One region of the Allobosea sp. 05T422_2 genome, then DNA from elsewhere that is predicted to be linked to it. Evidence: predicted binding sites of a transcription regulator. Region 1 holds the regulator's gene; each other region holds the start of a gene.

Region 1 (6,652 bases):
GGATGACATGGGTCACGGCCATGTCATGGTCGTCCACGACGACAGCGAGCATATAGGTCGGGTTGCCGTCGGAACGCAGCAGCACGAGGTCGTCGAGATTCTCGTTCTGCCAGACGACGCGGCCCTGCACCTCGTCCTCGACCACCGTCTCTCCGGTCTGCGGCGCGCGCAGGCGGATGACCGGCTTCACGCCGGCCGGCGCGGTTGCCGGATCGCGATCGCGCCAGCGTCCGTCATAGCGCATGGGACGGCCCTCGGCGCGCGCCTTCTCGCGCATCTCCTCGAGTTCCTGCGGTGTCGCATAGCAATAATAGGCCTTGCCGGCGGCGAGCATCTGCTCGGCGACCTCGCGGTGCCGGGCCGCACGGGCGAACTGGTAGACGGTCTCGCCGTCCCAATCGAGGCCAAGCCAGGACAGGCCGTCGAGAATCGCCGCGATGGCCGGCTCGGTCGAGCGTTCGCGGTCGGTGTCCTCGATGCGCAGCAGCATCTTGCCGCCATGGCGACGGGCATAGAGCCAGTTGAACAGCGCGGTACGCGCGCCGCCGATATGCAGGAATCCGGTTGGAGACGGCGCGAAGCGCGTAACGACCGCATCACTCATGAAAGGCAGGCTCCGGCAGGACGGGAAATGAGGCCGACAGAGCGGCAGAGGAACAAGACGTCGAAGGGACATGACAACCGACGCCGCCCCTGTAACATGCTGATGGGGCCGACGTTAAGCGCAAGATCGCATCTGGTTGGCTGACCGAGGGACGGCCTATGCGCGAGGCGCCGCCAGACCCGAGCCGGCTGCGCGGCGCGCGTGTTCGCGCCGTACCATTCCGCATTCCCGAGATATGGTTTCAGGACGCTGCCATTCGGTTGTTTCTCGCCGAATGGCGCGCGCGCTTCCTGGGCGCCATCGCGATCGAGGCCGGACGAAGAAGGCTGTTTCTCTGGCTGCCGGTGCTGATGGGAGCCGGCATTCTGCTCTATTTCGCGGCTGATCGCGAGCCATCCTTCTGGGTCCCGCTCTCCGGCTTTGGCGTCTCCGCTGCGATGGCAGCGCTGTCGCGCGCCCGACGCCCGGTCATGCTCGCTTGCGTCGGCCTTGCTGCCATCTTCGCCGGCTTTGGTGCCGCGGCCTGGCGCACGGCGACAATCGCAGCACCGATGCTCGATCGAATGCGCGTGGGACAACTCACCGGCTTTGTCGAATCGGTCGAGGCGCGCGACGCCGGCGCGCGCCTCGTGATCCTGGTGACCAGCATTGCCGGGGTGGAGCCTGAACGCCTGCCACGGCGGGTTCGGGTCAACGTCAAAGGTGGTTCGGTTTCGCCGGGCGATCACATCGCTGCCGTCGCGCGCCTCCTGCCGCCGCCCGGTCCAGTGCGACCAGGTGGCTACGACTTCGGGCGCGACGCCTTCTTCCGAGGGCTTGGTGCAGTCGGGACCATCCCCGGAAAGATCACGCTCGCCCCACCACCCTTGCAGCCACCGCTCGAGCTTCAGATACCCGCGACGGTCGACCGGGCGCGCAATGCCCTGACGGAGCGCATCGCCGGGATCGGGGGAGGGCAGGCTGGCGCGATGGCGGCGTCGCTGGTTACTGGCAAGCGCGGCCTCATCACGGAGGCGACCAATATCGACCTCCGCGCGGCCGGAATCTATCATATCATCTCGATCTCGGGCCTTCACATGGTGCTGGCCTCCGCCACGATCTTCGGCCTGGTCCGTGGCCTGCTGGCGCTATCGCAAACGCTGGCATTGCGCTGGCCCATAAAGAAACTCGCCGCCCTGGCCGCGATGCTCGGCGCCACGGCTTATTGCATCTTCTCGGGAGCCGAGGTCGCGACGGTGCGCTCGCTGATCATGACATTGGTCATGCTCGGTGCGATTCTCGTCGATCGCCCGGCGCTCAGCATGCGCAATCTGGCTCTCGCTGCGATGATCGTTCTGCTGCGCGAGCCTGACGCGCTGCTTGGTCCAAGCTTCCAGATGTCCTTTGGCGCTGTCGCGGCGCTGATCGCCTTTGCCGAGCGCTGGGAGGATCGCGGCCACTCCGAGGCGCCGGCGAACCTGCCTTGGCCGCTACGGCCGATCTGGATCGCGGTGGTCGGGCTCACGGTCACGACCGTGCTGGCGACGGTCGCAACCGCACCGTTCGGTGCCTATCACTTCCAGACCTTCAACCCCTTCGGTCTGCTCGGCAATGCGCTCGCCTTGCCCTTCGTTTCCCTGATCGTCATGCCTGCCGCTGTCTTCGGCGTGCTCGCCTATCCCTTCGGCCTGGATTGGCCGGCTTGGGCGCTCATGGGAGTCGCTTCGGACTATGTGCTGCAATCCGCGCGCTGGGTTGCGGGATTCGACCACTCCGCGGTGATCATTCCTGCATTCGGGGCCGCGGCGCTCGCATGCTTTGCCGCCGCGCTTCTCTGGATCACGCTCTGGACGACACCGCTGCGCTTCCTGGCCGTCGCCCCCCTGATCGCGGGACTGCTCGTGGCAGCGAAGCCCGACAGGCCCGACATCCTGATCGAACGCGATGGTTCCGGGATCCTGGTCCGCGGGGGCGATGGTCGCATGATCCTGGCGGGGCAACCGAGCCGCTTCGTGCTGCAGCAATGGCTGAACGCAGATGGCGATAATCGCCGGACTGACGACAACAGCCTGCGGGAAGGCGCGACCTGCGACACGTTGGGTTGTGTCGTCCGCAGCAAGGATGGACGAAGCGTTGCCTTTGCACGTGATCGCCTGGCCATCGTCGAGGACTGTCGGCGCGCCGATCTCGTCATCACGCCGATTCCGTGGAACGCTCCGTGCGCAGCACGACTGATCGACCGCAGGGCATTGTCGCGCGATGGCGCGACCGCCCTTGTCGGCAACAAGGGCGGCTGGCGCGCCCATCTATCAGAGCAGGATGGTGTCGATCGTCCCTGGAGCCGCAAGCGGGAGCGGCCTGCAAGCACGCCGGCTTTGCCGCTGGCGGCTGTCGAAGAACACGAGCCGCTTCAGTAGCGCCGCATCAGGTTGACCAGGCGGCCCTGAATCTTGACGCGGTCCGGTCCCAGCACCCTTGTCTCATAGGCGGGATTGGCAGCCTCGAGCGCGATCGAGGAGCCGCGCTTGCGCAGTCGCTTCAGCGTTGCTTCCTCGTCATCGATCAGAGCCACGACGATATCCCCGGTATTGGCCGTGTCCTGACGCTTGATCACCACCGTATCGCCGTCGAGAATGCCGGCTTCCACCATCGAGTCGCCGCGAACCTCGAGGGCAAAATGTTCACCGGGGCCAAGCATGTCGYCAGGCAGTGCCACGGTATGGCTGCGGCTCTGGATGGCGGAAATCGGTGTACCGGCGGCAATCCGCCCCATGACCGGAATCGCAACCGTGGAGCGCACATCTTCGTCCGGGGGCGGTGCGATCGGCCGGACCTTGCCAAGCCCCCCTTGGACGACGGAGGGGCTGAACCGTCCGCGCGTCGCCTGAGGGCCGCCGGCCCCTTCGGGCAGCTTTATGATCTCCAGCGCTCGGGCTCGATTGGGAAGGCGGCGAATGAACCCGCGCTCCTCCAGCGCCATGATCAGGCGATGGATACCGGACTTGGAGCGCAGATCGAGCGCGTCCTTCATCTCGTCGAAGGAGGGGGGCACCCCTGTCTCGCGCAGGCGTTCCTGGATGAAACGAAGCAGTTCGAACTGTTTGCGTGTCAGCATGGTTCCCGCCGGCGCTCTTTGTATGGAATCGAAACAAAGCACGAACACCATACAGGTTCGCGTTGTGTTCCGCAAGCGCGCTCAGCGTAGGCGGATGATCCGGCAGTTGTCGCCTTTGTTTGCCGGCGCAGCAAACGATTCGCGAATGAGTAGCGCGTCGMCGCGGGCAAGAGTGGCCAGCATCGATGAATCCTGCTTGGCGAAGGGCGTTGCCAGCCATCCTTCCGGAGTGAGCGTCAGTTCCGACCTCATATAGTCCCGCCGCTCATCATTTGCCGGCAAATTTCTTCCGACGATTGCAGGCTCACTCAGATCGCGCTCCGGTTCCGGTACGCCCAGGAGGGTCCTGAGCAGGGGCACGACGAAGAGATGCCCGCAGACGATGGACGAGACGGGGTTTCCGGGTAGGCCGAGCGCGACCATGCGGCCGAGGCGGCCCATCATCATCGGCTTGCCCGGCCGCATGGCGATCTTCCAGAAGCCGYGCGCCATGCCTTGACCGATCAACGCTGCCTGGACGAGATCGTGCTCACCTACCGAGGCTCCTCCGAGGGTGATCAGCACATCGGCATCGGCCTTCCGTGCCTGGCCAATCTTGTCGGCGAGATCGGCATGATCATCGCGGGCAATCCCGAGATCGAGCGCCGTGCCGCCGGCCTGCTCGACCAGCGCGGCGAGCGCAAAACTGTTGGACGCGACGATCTGGTCGGGTCCAACCGGCTCGCCGGGCTGGACCAGTTCGTCGCCGGTCGCGAGGATCGCGACCAGTGGCTTGCGACGCACCGTGAGCATGGGGTGGCCCATGGCTGCCGCGAGGCCGAGGCTCGCACTGTCGAGCCGGCTGCCGGCGAGAAGCAACACCTCGCCCTCGCAGAAGTCCAATCCTGCCTGACGAACGAACTTGCCGCGCTCGGCGCCCTCGCGCACGCGGATCGTCGCAGTGCCGACGCCGTCCGCATTCTCCTGAATCAGGATCGTATCGGCGCCCTCCGGAATCGGAGCACCGGTGAAGATGCGAACAGCCTCATTGGAGCGGACCATCCCTGAGAAGGAACGACCGGCAGCCGATTCGCCGATGACACGCAATTCATTTGCCGGCGCAATATCATCTGCGCGAACGGCGTATCCGTCCATTGCGGAGTTGGCAAAGGGGGGCTGGGTCCGAAGCGCCTGCAGGTCGGCGGCGAGCACGCGCCCTACGCAATGTGCGAGTGGCAGGGTTTCTGATGGTGTCGGTGCCGGAACGCTGTCGATCAGCGCCTTCAGGGCGACGGGGACGGGCGTGAGGCTCATCGCGCAGTTTCCGGGAGATCGAAAGTGCCGGATTTTCCACCTGACTTGTGGACGAGCCTGATGCCTTCGATCCGCATCGCCCGGTCGACCGCCTTGACCATGTCGTAAACTGTGAGGCAGGCGACGCCGACAGCGGTCAACGCCTCCATCTCGACGCCGGTCTGTCCCTTCATCTTGACCTCAGCGCTCACGCGCACCCCGGGCAATGTCTCGTCCAGGGTGAGGTCGACGCTGATCTTGCTGATCAGCAGGGGGTGACAGAGCGGGATCAGTTCATGCGTGCGCTTAGCGGCCATGATTCCAGCCAGGCGCGCCGTGCCAAGTACGTCGCCTTTCTTGGCGTCGCCATCGCGCACGATCGCCAGAGTCCCGGGCTGCATGACGACACAGCCCTCGGCGACAGCGATGCGCGAGGTCTCCTCCTTGTCGCCGACATCGACCATATGGGCCTGGCCGCTGGCGTCGAGATGGCTGAGCTTGCTCATGCTGCGCTGCGCGCAGAACCGGTCAGGAGATCACGGGTGGCAGCGGCGACATCGTCCTGCCGCATCAGGCTCTCGCCGACGAGGAAGGTGTTGACGCCGGCGCGCTGCAACCGTGCGATGTCGGCATGGCTGAAGATGCCGCTCTCGCCAACGATGATGCGGTCCGCGGGGACGCGCGGAGCAAGTCTCTCGGTGACGGCGAGATCGACGGCAAAGCTGCGAAGGTCGCGATTGTTGATGCCGAGCAGGGGGCTGTCGAGCTCGAGGGCACGATCGAGCTCGGCTTCGTTGTGAACCTCGACCAGCACGTCGATGCCGAGTGACTTTGCCGTCTCGTTCAGCGCGCGGGCTGTCCCGTCATCGACACCGGCCATGATGATCAGGATACAGTCGGTGCCCCAGGCGCGAGCCTCGAAGACCTGATAGGGGTCATAGAGGAAATCCTTGCGCAGGGCGGGAAGGCCGCTTGCCGCGCGCGCCTGCTGCAGGAATTCCGGCTGTCCCTGGAAAGAGGGGGCATCGGTCAGTACGGACAGGCAGGCCGCGCCGCCATCGGCATAGGCGCGTGCCAGCGATGGCGGGTCGAAATCGGCGCGGATCAGCCCCTTGGACGGGCTGGCCTTCTTGATCTCGGCGATCAATGCAGGCTTGCCGGCCGCGTGTTTCGCGGCAAGCGCGGCCGTGAAGCCACGCACGGGGCCGGCAGCCAGGGCGCGCTGCTCGATCTCCGCCTGGGAAACCGCGGCCTTGGCTGCGGCGATCTCCTGACGCTTATAGGCCTCGATGCGGGCGAGGATGTCGCTCATGACGTCCTCACGCGTTCGAGCTGGCGATAAGTGCGGTCAGCGTCGCCTTGGCCTTGCCGCTGTCGATCGCCGAGGTCGCGCGGGCGAGGCCGTCGCGCAGATCACCGGCCTGACCGGCCACGACGAGCGCGGCGGCGGCATTGAAGGCCGCGATATCGCGGAAGGGCGTCTTCTTGCCGTCGAGAACCGCGCGGAGCGCCTCGGCATTCTGCGCCGGTTCACCGCCGCGCAGATCCTCGGGCTTTGCACGGGCCAGGCCGACATCGTCCGGGCTGATCGAGAAACTCTCGATCTTGCCCTTGTCGAGCGCGACGACGCGGGTCGGGCCGGTGGTGGTAATCTCGTCAAGGCCGTCAGAGCCGTTCACGGC
Region 2 (4,208 bases), on a different contig from region 1:
CAGCCGTTCAGGCCCCAGTACCATTCCTTGAGATCGGCACCGAGCGTGGCGAGGTGCAGGGTCGGCAGGGTCTCGAGGATGTATTTCGGGAAACGCCAGGCGTTTGCGGCGAATTTCGCGAGATCGACCTCCGAGCCGATCGCGGAGAGGGTGACGCAGGCGATGAAGATGGCGGCGCCGAGCAGGGCCTGGCGGCGCTTTGCGCCCATCTCGCGCCGATAGAGATCGGCATGGCCGCGAATGGTGGGGTCGTTGCGATCGATCGTCAGGGTCATGTTGGTTCCGTCGCGGGGTTCGCCAGTCGCGGCGGGACGCCACTCCGTCATGGCCGGGATAAACCTGGCCATGACGGTCGGCGGGTAAGCGCTTACGAAGACTTCTTCTTGCGGAGCGCGTCGACGAACTTGTTCAGTTCGATGATCGGGTCGTAGGCCTTGTTGTCGACCGCGACGAGCGGGCCCTGCTTGCCTTCATAGATCTTGTCGAAGGCGACCTTGTCCTTGGTGGCGAGGTTGAGGACGGCGTCGCGGATCGAGGCCTTGAGCGGCTCCGGCAGGTCGGAAAGATAGGCCATCGGCGAGTTCACGATCTGCTCGGACTTGTAGATGATCCGGAAATCGTCGGCCTTGACCATGTTCTTGCGGGCCATGCGCTGCAGGTTGGATTCCTGCTCGTCGTTCCACCAGTTGGCGGCGATGTCGACGGTGCCCTGGCCGAGCGCGATGACCGCGTTCTCGTGGCTGCCGGTATAGACGACCTTGCCGAAGAAGGTCTCGGGCTCGATCTTCATGCCGTCGAGCACGAAGCGCGGCACATTGTTGCCAGAGGTGGAATTGGGATCGACGAGGCCGAGATTCTTGCCCTTCAGGTCCTCGACCTTCTGATAGGGCGAGTCCTTCTTCACGTAGAAGACGGAGTGGTAGCCCTTGGTGCCGTCGAGATTGGTCTCGATCGCGAAGGCATCGACCTTGGCGCCGGTCATGCGGGCGCGGGCGAAGGAGGCGGGGCCGTACATGCCGATATGGATGTTGCCGGCGCGCTGGCCTTCGATGATCGCGGCATAGTCGTTGGCGATGCGCAGCGTCACCTTGGTGCCGAGTTCCTTCGCGAGGTAGTTGACGAAGGGGGTGTAGCGCTCGACGACGCCAGACGCGTTCTCGGACGGGATGATGGCGAAGATCAGCTCCGGATACTTGGCTTTCCAGTCCTGCGCGAAGGCGGGAGCGGCGAGCGTCGCGGCCAGGCCGGCGGCGGCGAGCGTGAGGGTATGACGACGGGTCAGCATGGTTTGCTCCTGTTGAAGGCTGTTGGCGGTCTTTTCAGGTGTGAGCGGTCCTGGCCGGGCTTGAACTCGGCTCAGGCCGCGGTCTGCTTGGCGCGCTTGGCTTCGGCGATGGCGATGGCATCGAGCGCGTCGAGCGCCTCGGCGCCGGCATCCTTGGCCTCGATGCCGTAAAGTTCGGCCGCGATCTCGCGGGTCAGCGCCTGCGGCACGTCGTCGAACACGACCTTGCCTGCGGCCATGCCGATCAGTCGGTCGCAATATTTCGCCGCGATATCGAGATCATGCAGATTGCAGATCACGGTGATGCCGTCCTCGCGATTAATGCGGAAGAGCGCATCCATCACGACCTGGGTGTTGCGCGGATCGAGCGAAGCGATCGGCTCGTCGGCGAGAATGACCTTCGGCTCCTGGACCAGGGCGCGGGCGATCGCGACGCGCTGCTGCTGGCCGCCCGAGAGGGTCTCGGCGCGCTGGGCCAGAAGATGGCCCATGTCGAGACGCTCGAGTGCGGCGATGGCGCGGATCTTGTCGTCCGGCGAGAAGCTCTTCACCAGCGTCAGGAAGGCCGAGCGGTGATTGAGCCGGCCAAGCAGGACATTGGTCAGCACGTCGAGGCGGCCGACGAGATTGAACTGCTGGAAGATCATCGCGGTGTCGCGACGCCAGGCGCGCAGTTCGGGGCCCTTCAATGCGGTGACATCGCGCTCGTCGCTGATCAGGCGGCCGGAACTCGGCTCCGCCAAGCGGTTGATCATGCGCAGCAGGGTCGACTTGCCGGCGCCGGAGCGGCCGATGACGCCGACCATTTCGCCCTTCGGGATCGACAGCGAGACATTGTCCACGGCGGCTTTGCCGCTGAAGCGCTTGGTCAGGCCTTCGATACGCAGCATGAACGGTCTTCCCATCGAGGAGCGAGCATGGCGACATCCGGACATGGGCGAGGCGCAGTCCGGAGCTCATGCTCTCTTGCAGTGCGCAAACCGGTATCGGCGACAGATGACAGGGCCGTGACAGCAGGATCGGGGGCTATGGGGCGGGGCGTCACGGAGGCTGTTGACTCGTCTGAGGCGGCGGAGTCATAAAGAACAAAATAGGAACATTTGGAGTGCCAAGACGTGAGCGATCATGCCGTCGCCGCGCTGCGGCGAAGCATTGCCGGTTTGGAAAGCGTCTCCGTCTCGCTGGGCGGGGAGGCGAGCTTCAGCCTTGGCCACGCGGCGGCCGATGCGGCGCTGGGGCCGCTGCGCCGCCATGCCCTGCACGAGATCGTGGCTGCGGCGCATCAGGCTCCGGCGGCGACGGGCTTCGTCGCCGGGCTGATCGCGCGGCTGGAGCGGCGGCCGGTCGTCTGGCTGCGGCAGGATTCCGCCGGCGCGGAAGGGGGCGAACTCTATGCGCCGGGGCTTGCAGCGTTCGGGCTCGATCCCGACCGGGTGCTTGCGGTGCGGGGGCGCGATCCGCTTGCCGTGCTGAAGGCGGCGGGCGACGCCTTTCCGCGCGGCAATGACCCGCGCTCGGGTATCGGCGCGGTGGTGATCGAGCTCGAAGGTGCGCCGGCCTGCCTCGATCTCACGGCCAGCCGGCGTCTCGTCCTGGCGGCGCGGGATGCCGGCGCGACGGCTTTTCTCCTGCGGCTGGGAAGCAGTCCTGCTCCAAGCGCGGCGACGATCCGCTGGTCGGTTTCGGCGGCGCCTTCGGAGGGGCGGATGAGAGCGCATGGGCCGGGCCGGCCGAGTTTTGCGGTCACGGTGCTGCGCAACCGGCATGGGGCGACAGGGCAGTGGGTGATGGAGTGGGACAGTCATGCGTATAGCTTCCGCGAGCCGCTTCCTGTCGCTCTGGTTCCCGCGCCTGCCCATCGACCGGATCAGACGCAGCCAGGGCGCATCCGTTCGGGCAATATCGCAGAGGCCTGGCCCGCAGCCCGGCGGGCCAGCGGATGATCCTGGTCCTCTTGTTGTGGTGGGCAAGGCGAAGGGCGCCTTCCGGCTGACGAGCCTCGATGTCGAAGCCGAACGTCTCGGCCTTCATGCGACCATGGCGCTGGCCGATGCGCGGGCGATGATCCCGCGGCTGGTCGTGGTCGAGGAGGACAGGGCGGCCGATGCGGCCCTGCTCTACGCCGTTGCCGACTGGTGCGACCGCTATACACCGCTGGTCGCGCTCGATGGCGAGGATGGATTGCTGCTCGATATCTCGGGCTGCACCCATCTCTTTGGCGGCGAGGCCGCGCTTGGCCGCGACTGCCTGCTTCGGCTGAAACGACAGGGCTTTACGCTGCGCGCCGCCATTGCCGGGACGGCGCGCMCCGCCTGGGGTGTCGCGCGCTATGGGCGCGGCGGCATCGTGCCGCCGGACGGGGAGAGCGAGGCCCTGTGGCCCTTGCCGACCGCGGCGCTTGGACTGGAGGCGGCACGGCAGCACGGGCTCGCGCGCATGGGCCTCACCCATATCGCCGATCTGGAGACGCGGCCGCGCGCGCCGCTGGCCGCCCGTTTCGGCCGCGACCTGCTCGACAGGCTCGACCAGGCGCTTGGCCGCCTGCCGCAGGCGCTGTCCCCGCGACGACCGCTGCCGGACTGTATGGCGGAGCGGCGTTTTGCCGAGCCGCTGGCGCATGAGGCCGGTATCCGGGCCGCCCTGGCCGGCCTGGAGGAAAGTCTCGCCGGCATGCTGGAAGCGCGGGGCGAAGGCGCAAGACTGTTCGAGGCGAGCTTTTTCCGCAGTGACGGGGCCGTGCGCCGTCTCGGCATCGAGACCGGGATGCCGTTGCGCGATCCGGCTGCGCTCGACCGGCTCTTCGCCCTGAAGCTGGATGCCTTGGCGGACCCGCTCGATCCCGGCTTCGGCTTCGACCTGATCCGGCTCTCGGCCGGTGCGACCGAGCCTTTCGCCGTCGATCAGGGAACGCTCGCCGCCGGGG
Region 3 (4,208 bases), on a different contig from region 1:
GGTCCTTGTCGTCATGCTGGCGATCTGGGTGCCACTGTTCCCCACCTCCGGGTACGGGGACGGCTTTCTTTCGCGGCTGCATCATCTGACGCTTCCCGCCCTGGTGATTGCCCTCGCGACGGCATCGCTGACGATCCGCAGCCTGCGCAGCGGCATCCTGAACGTGCTCGGCTCGGATTATGTCACGACGGCCCGGGCCAAGGGTAATGGCACCAACCGCACGATGCGCGTGCACGTCCTGCCGAATGCCCTGATCAGCTCGATCTCGGTGCTCGGCGCACATACGAGCTGGATCATCGGTGGCACGGTCGTGATCGAAACGGTCTTCGCCCYGCCCGGGCTCGGCTCGCTCTTCGTTGAATCGATATTCGCCCGCGACTACCCGATGATCCAGGGGCTGACCATCGTCTTTGCCGTGCTCGTGGTCCTGATCAACCTGGYGACGGATATCGCCTACGCGCTGGCCGACCCGCGCATCAGGCTGGATTGAACCATGACGCGACTGCGCCGCCTCAATCCGACGCTGCTGATCGGCCTCGTGATGCTCGCCCTGCTGAGCCTGTTCGTCGGGCTGGGGCAAGTCTGGACACCGCATGATCCCTTCCTCATCGACTACGGCAATACGTTGCAGCCGCCCTCACTCGGCCACTGGTTCGGCACGGACGATCTCGGGCGCGATGTCGCCTCGCGGGTCATGGCGGGCGGTCTCGTCGATCTGAGGGTGGCACTGATCTGTGTCGCGGCGCCGGCCATGTTGGGCGCGGCGATCGGTGCGCTCTCCGGCTATGTCGGTGGCCGCGTCGATACCGTGATCATGCGTATCACCGACATCTTCTGGGCCTTCCCCTTCCATGTCCTGGTGATCGCCATCGTCGGCGTGCTGGGTCCCGGGGAATTCAACCTCTATCTCGCCTTCCTGCTGGTGAACTGGATCTCGTTTGCCCGCATTGTCCGTGGCGAGGTGCTGGTGCTGCGCGAACTCGAATTCGTGCAGGCAGCGCGCAGTTTCGGCGGTACCGACCGGCACATCGTTGCCAGGCATGTCCTGCCCAACGCCGTGACCCCGGCAATCGTCTATGCAATGGCGGATGTCGTCCTGACGATCCTGGCCGTGACCTCGCTCAGCTTCCTCGGCCTCGGCATCCAGCCGCCGACACCGGAATGGGGGCTGATGATCTCGGACGGCCGCGAGTTCCTGTTCGACGCCTGGTGGATCGCGACCTGCCCGGGTCTCGCCATCATCTATACCGGTGTGACCTTCGCCCTGATCGGCGAGGGGGTCGACACCGCCTTGCGCCCGAAGGGCTGACCTTTTCCTGCGCGGCCGATGCCTGCGCCATGAGGACATCATGAGCTTCTTTCGCGACGATACAGAACTGCAGCGGATCGGCCGCGCCATCGAGGCCCATGCGTCTTCGATCTATTCCGGACGTGGTGTCCCGCTGGACCAGTTCGCCTATGTCCTGCTGCGCCCTCAGCCTGCTGGTGAGAAACCGGTTGGAGCTGCCCGCCATGCCGACTGGCGGAGCTACCCATGCTCTTTGGTCAAGGTCTTTCACCTCGTCGCGGCGCAGGCGGCCCTCACGGAGGGACGGTTGACCGAGCATGAGGAACTCGACCGCGCGATGCGCGACATGATCCTCTGGTCGTCCAATTCGGCAACGAACTACATCATCGACCTGCTCACCGGCACGACCGGCGACACATTGCTGCAGGGGGAGGCCCTGGCCGACTGGTGCGAGCGCCGCCGGGAGATCAACCGCTTCTTCGCCGGCTTGGGCTGGTCCGAGTTGGTCGGCATCAATCTCGACCAGAAGCTGATGGATGATTTGCGCTACGGCCGCGAGAAAATCGGGCTCGATCTCTCTCCCATCGGCCACAACCGCCTGACGCCGATCGCAATGGCGCGTCTGATGTCAGAGATCTTTTATGGCTCCTCGCTGTTGCCGGAAGCTCGCCTGAAGCGGGTGCGCGACCACCTCATTCGCGACCAGGAAAGTCCCGACCGGGCCCGCGGCGCCTATCAACTGCTCGGATATCTCGGCGGCGGCCTGCCGGACGGTTCGCGGATCTGGTCCAAGGCCGGACGGACCCGCTGGCTGGGCGATGCACGCGCCGAATTTCGCCGCCACGACACGATGCGCGCCATCCTGCCTGGCGGCGAGGACTTCATCCTGACCGTCTTCACCCAGGGCGAAGCGATCGGAGAGGATGACGGCTTCCTGCCGGGGATTGGTAAGTTGGTTGCAGCCGAGATAGCCGGGATTTGAACGGAATCTTGATGTGCACGGCGACGACCGGCGGTCGGGCGCAACGGAGCGACAGGACCAGCCGCCTCGACGAGGATCAATTTCTGTAGAAAGCGGGGACAGGCCGGGCTATATCAGGCGTTCCTCTTTCGTTCGCGAGACTTCGCCATGACCCGGCGATCCGGCAGCGCCGACCTTCCGCTCCACCATGGCCGCGTGCCCGCCTGGCTCGGTCGGCGCATGACGCAGCTCGGCGCGGTCATCTGCGCGGCGATCATCCATCATTATGGCCGCGACGAGTTGCTGCGGCGGTTGGCGCATCCATTCTGGTTCCAGTCCTTCGGGGCGGTGATGGGAATGGACTGGCACTCGTCGGGTATCACCACCAGCGTGATAGGCGCGCTCAAGCGTGGGCTGGCTCCGCTGTCGGGCGAGCTGGGCCTGCATGTCTGTGGCGGGCGGGGCCGCCATTCGCGCGAGACACCGGCCGAGCTCGAACAGATTGGAGCGAGGGTCGGGTTCGACGGACAGGCGCTCGCCACCGCGAGCCGGCTGGTCGCCAAGGTCGACAGTGCCGCCGTGCAGGACGGCTTCGACCTCTATCTCCATGGCTTCTTCGTCGGGAATGACGGCCATTGGGTCGTGGTGCAGCAGGGCATGAATGGCGATGGCGGCCTCGCCCGGCGCTATCACTGGCAGTCTGAAGGGCTGGGCAGTTTCGTCGAGGCGCCACATGCCGCCATCGATGGCAAGAACCAGGGCAGCATCATCAATCTGACCGACAGGCGCGCCGCCCTCTCCCGCAACGGCCAGATCGATCTGCTGCGCGACATCGGACCGTCGGGGATCGTGAGGGAATTTGCGGCGCTGGAGCGCGACCGGGCGCCGCCGGTCCTGTCGCCGGCGCAGCTTTCCCTACCTCATCTCGTCATGCCGGCACATCACGAGGTCAGGCCCAAGGACGTGATTGCGCGACGGCTCCATGGTGCGCTCGCCGCAGCCGCCGACAGCGCCCCCGCCGATTTCTCGGAATTGCTGCTCGTGCCCGGCGTCGGCGCCCGCACGGTCCGTTCGCTTGCGATGGTCGCGGAAGTGATCCATGGCGCGCCGTGCCGGTTCGCCGATCCTGCGCGCTTCTCTCTCGCCCATGGCGGCAAGGACAGACAGCCGTTCGCCGTGCCCACCAAGGTCTACGACCAGACGATCGCGGTGCTGAAATCCGCCATCGATCGGGCGAAACTCGGTCAGGACGACAGGCTCGCTGCCATCGCACGTCTGGACCGGGAAAGCCGGCGCCTGGAGCGCGTCGTCTCCGGTCCGACGTTGGATGAGTATGTCACGGAGGAGAGACTGCGCTCCGCCGAGTATGGTGGCCGGAGCGTCTTCGGCTGGGAGCGGTCGGACGGTGAAGCGGCACCCGCGCCGCCTGCGAAGGCGAACCCGGCTTGACCGTCAGCCATGGCGCCAGCGCGTCGCCATCGGCATYCCGCCGACGGCGTCTGGCATGCTGACTGGGGGGAGAACAGGACTGCTCTTCATTCGACCGTCCACTGGCAAATGCGAAACCCTCGCGAGCGCTGGCGCATGTCGAGATGAAGATGGTCCTTGTGGGAACTGTCGGCTCCCGGGCCGAGCACGGTGGCGAACCGTTGGCAGACGCTCTTCTGCACCGCGTCGCGCATTGAGCGGGACAGAGGCTCCTGACCCGCGAATGCCACGGCGCGGCCATCCTGCATCAGCAACCCGCCGACATCGAGAGCGTTGCCGCTCGCATGCTCACTGATCGGCGCACCTGTATCGGCGTTTCGTGACCGGCAGGCATATCCGCCGACCCCTGTCAGCTTCGCAAGCCGGGCGTTCTCCTGCCTCGCCAGCGCAGCGAGATCGTCGCGGATCCAGGCGAGAACCTCGAGCGCAAGAGAGCACCGCACGGTGATCGCGCTGTCCAACTCGATCCTG

What was found. Region 1 encodes LexA, which represses DNA repair genes until DNA is damaged. Its sites were predicted from a motif close to TGTTCNNNNTGTGTTCNG; they were not measured.
Region 2: a site for LexA is predicted at 2,367-2,384, ahead of AC1DJT_RS03480 (ImuA family protein). Genes of this name have one in related genera too.
Region 3: a site for LexA is predicted at 2,389-2,406, ahead of AC1DJT_RS04470 (DUF763 domain-containing protein). Genes of this name have one in related genera too.

The regions. Positions count from the first base shown of each region.
Region 1 is NZ_JBFTLD010000209.1:4,547-11,198, forward strand. Features, by position in the region: gene gltX (glutamate--tRNA ligase) at 1-604, opposite strand, end outside; gene AC1DJT_RS26845 (ComEC/Rec2 family competence protein) at 763-3,000, shown strand; gene lexA (transcriptional repressor LexA) at 2,994-3,698, opposite strand; gene AC1DJT_RS26855 (molybdopterin molybdotransferase MoeA) at 3,780-4,991, opposite strand; gene moaC (cyclic pyranopterin monophosphate synthase MoaC) at 4,988-5,476, opposite strand; gene trpC (indole-3-glycerol phosphate synthase TrpC) at 5,473-6,282, opposite strand; gene trpD (anthranilate phosphoribosyltransferase) at 6,290-6,652, opposite strand, start outside.
Region 2 is NZ_JBFTLD010000010.1:11,247-15,454, forward strand. Features, by position in the region: gene phnE (phosphonate ABC transporter, permease protein PhnE) at 1-275, opposite strand, end outside; gene phnD (phosphonate ABC transporter substrate-binding protein) at 368-1,285, opposite strand; gene phnC (phosphonate ABC transporter ATP-binding protein) at 1,357-2,175, opposite strand; gene AC1DJT_RS03480 (ImuA family protein) at 2,401-3,228, shown strand; gene AC1DJT_RS03485 (Y-family DNA polymerase) at 3,248-4,208, shown strand, end outside.
Region 3 is NZ_JBFTLD010000013.1:39,430-43,637, reverse strand. Features, by position in the region: gene AC1DJT_RS04485 (ABC transporter permease) at 1-490, shown strand, start outside; gene AC1DJT_RS04480 (ABC transporter permease) at 494-1,309, shown strand; gene AC1DJT_RS04475 (serine hydrolase) at 1,350-2,270, shown strand; gene AC1DJT_RS04470 (DUF763 domain-containing protein) at 2,418-3,698, shown strand; gene AC1DJT_RS04465 (extensin-like domain-containing protein) at 3,785-4,208, opposite strand, start outside.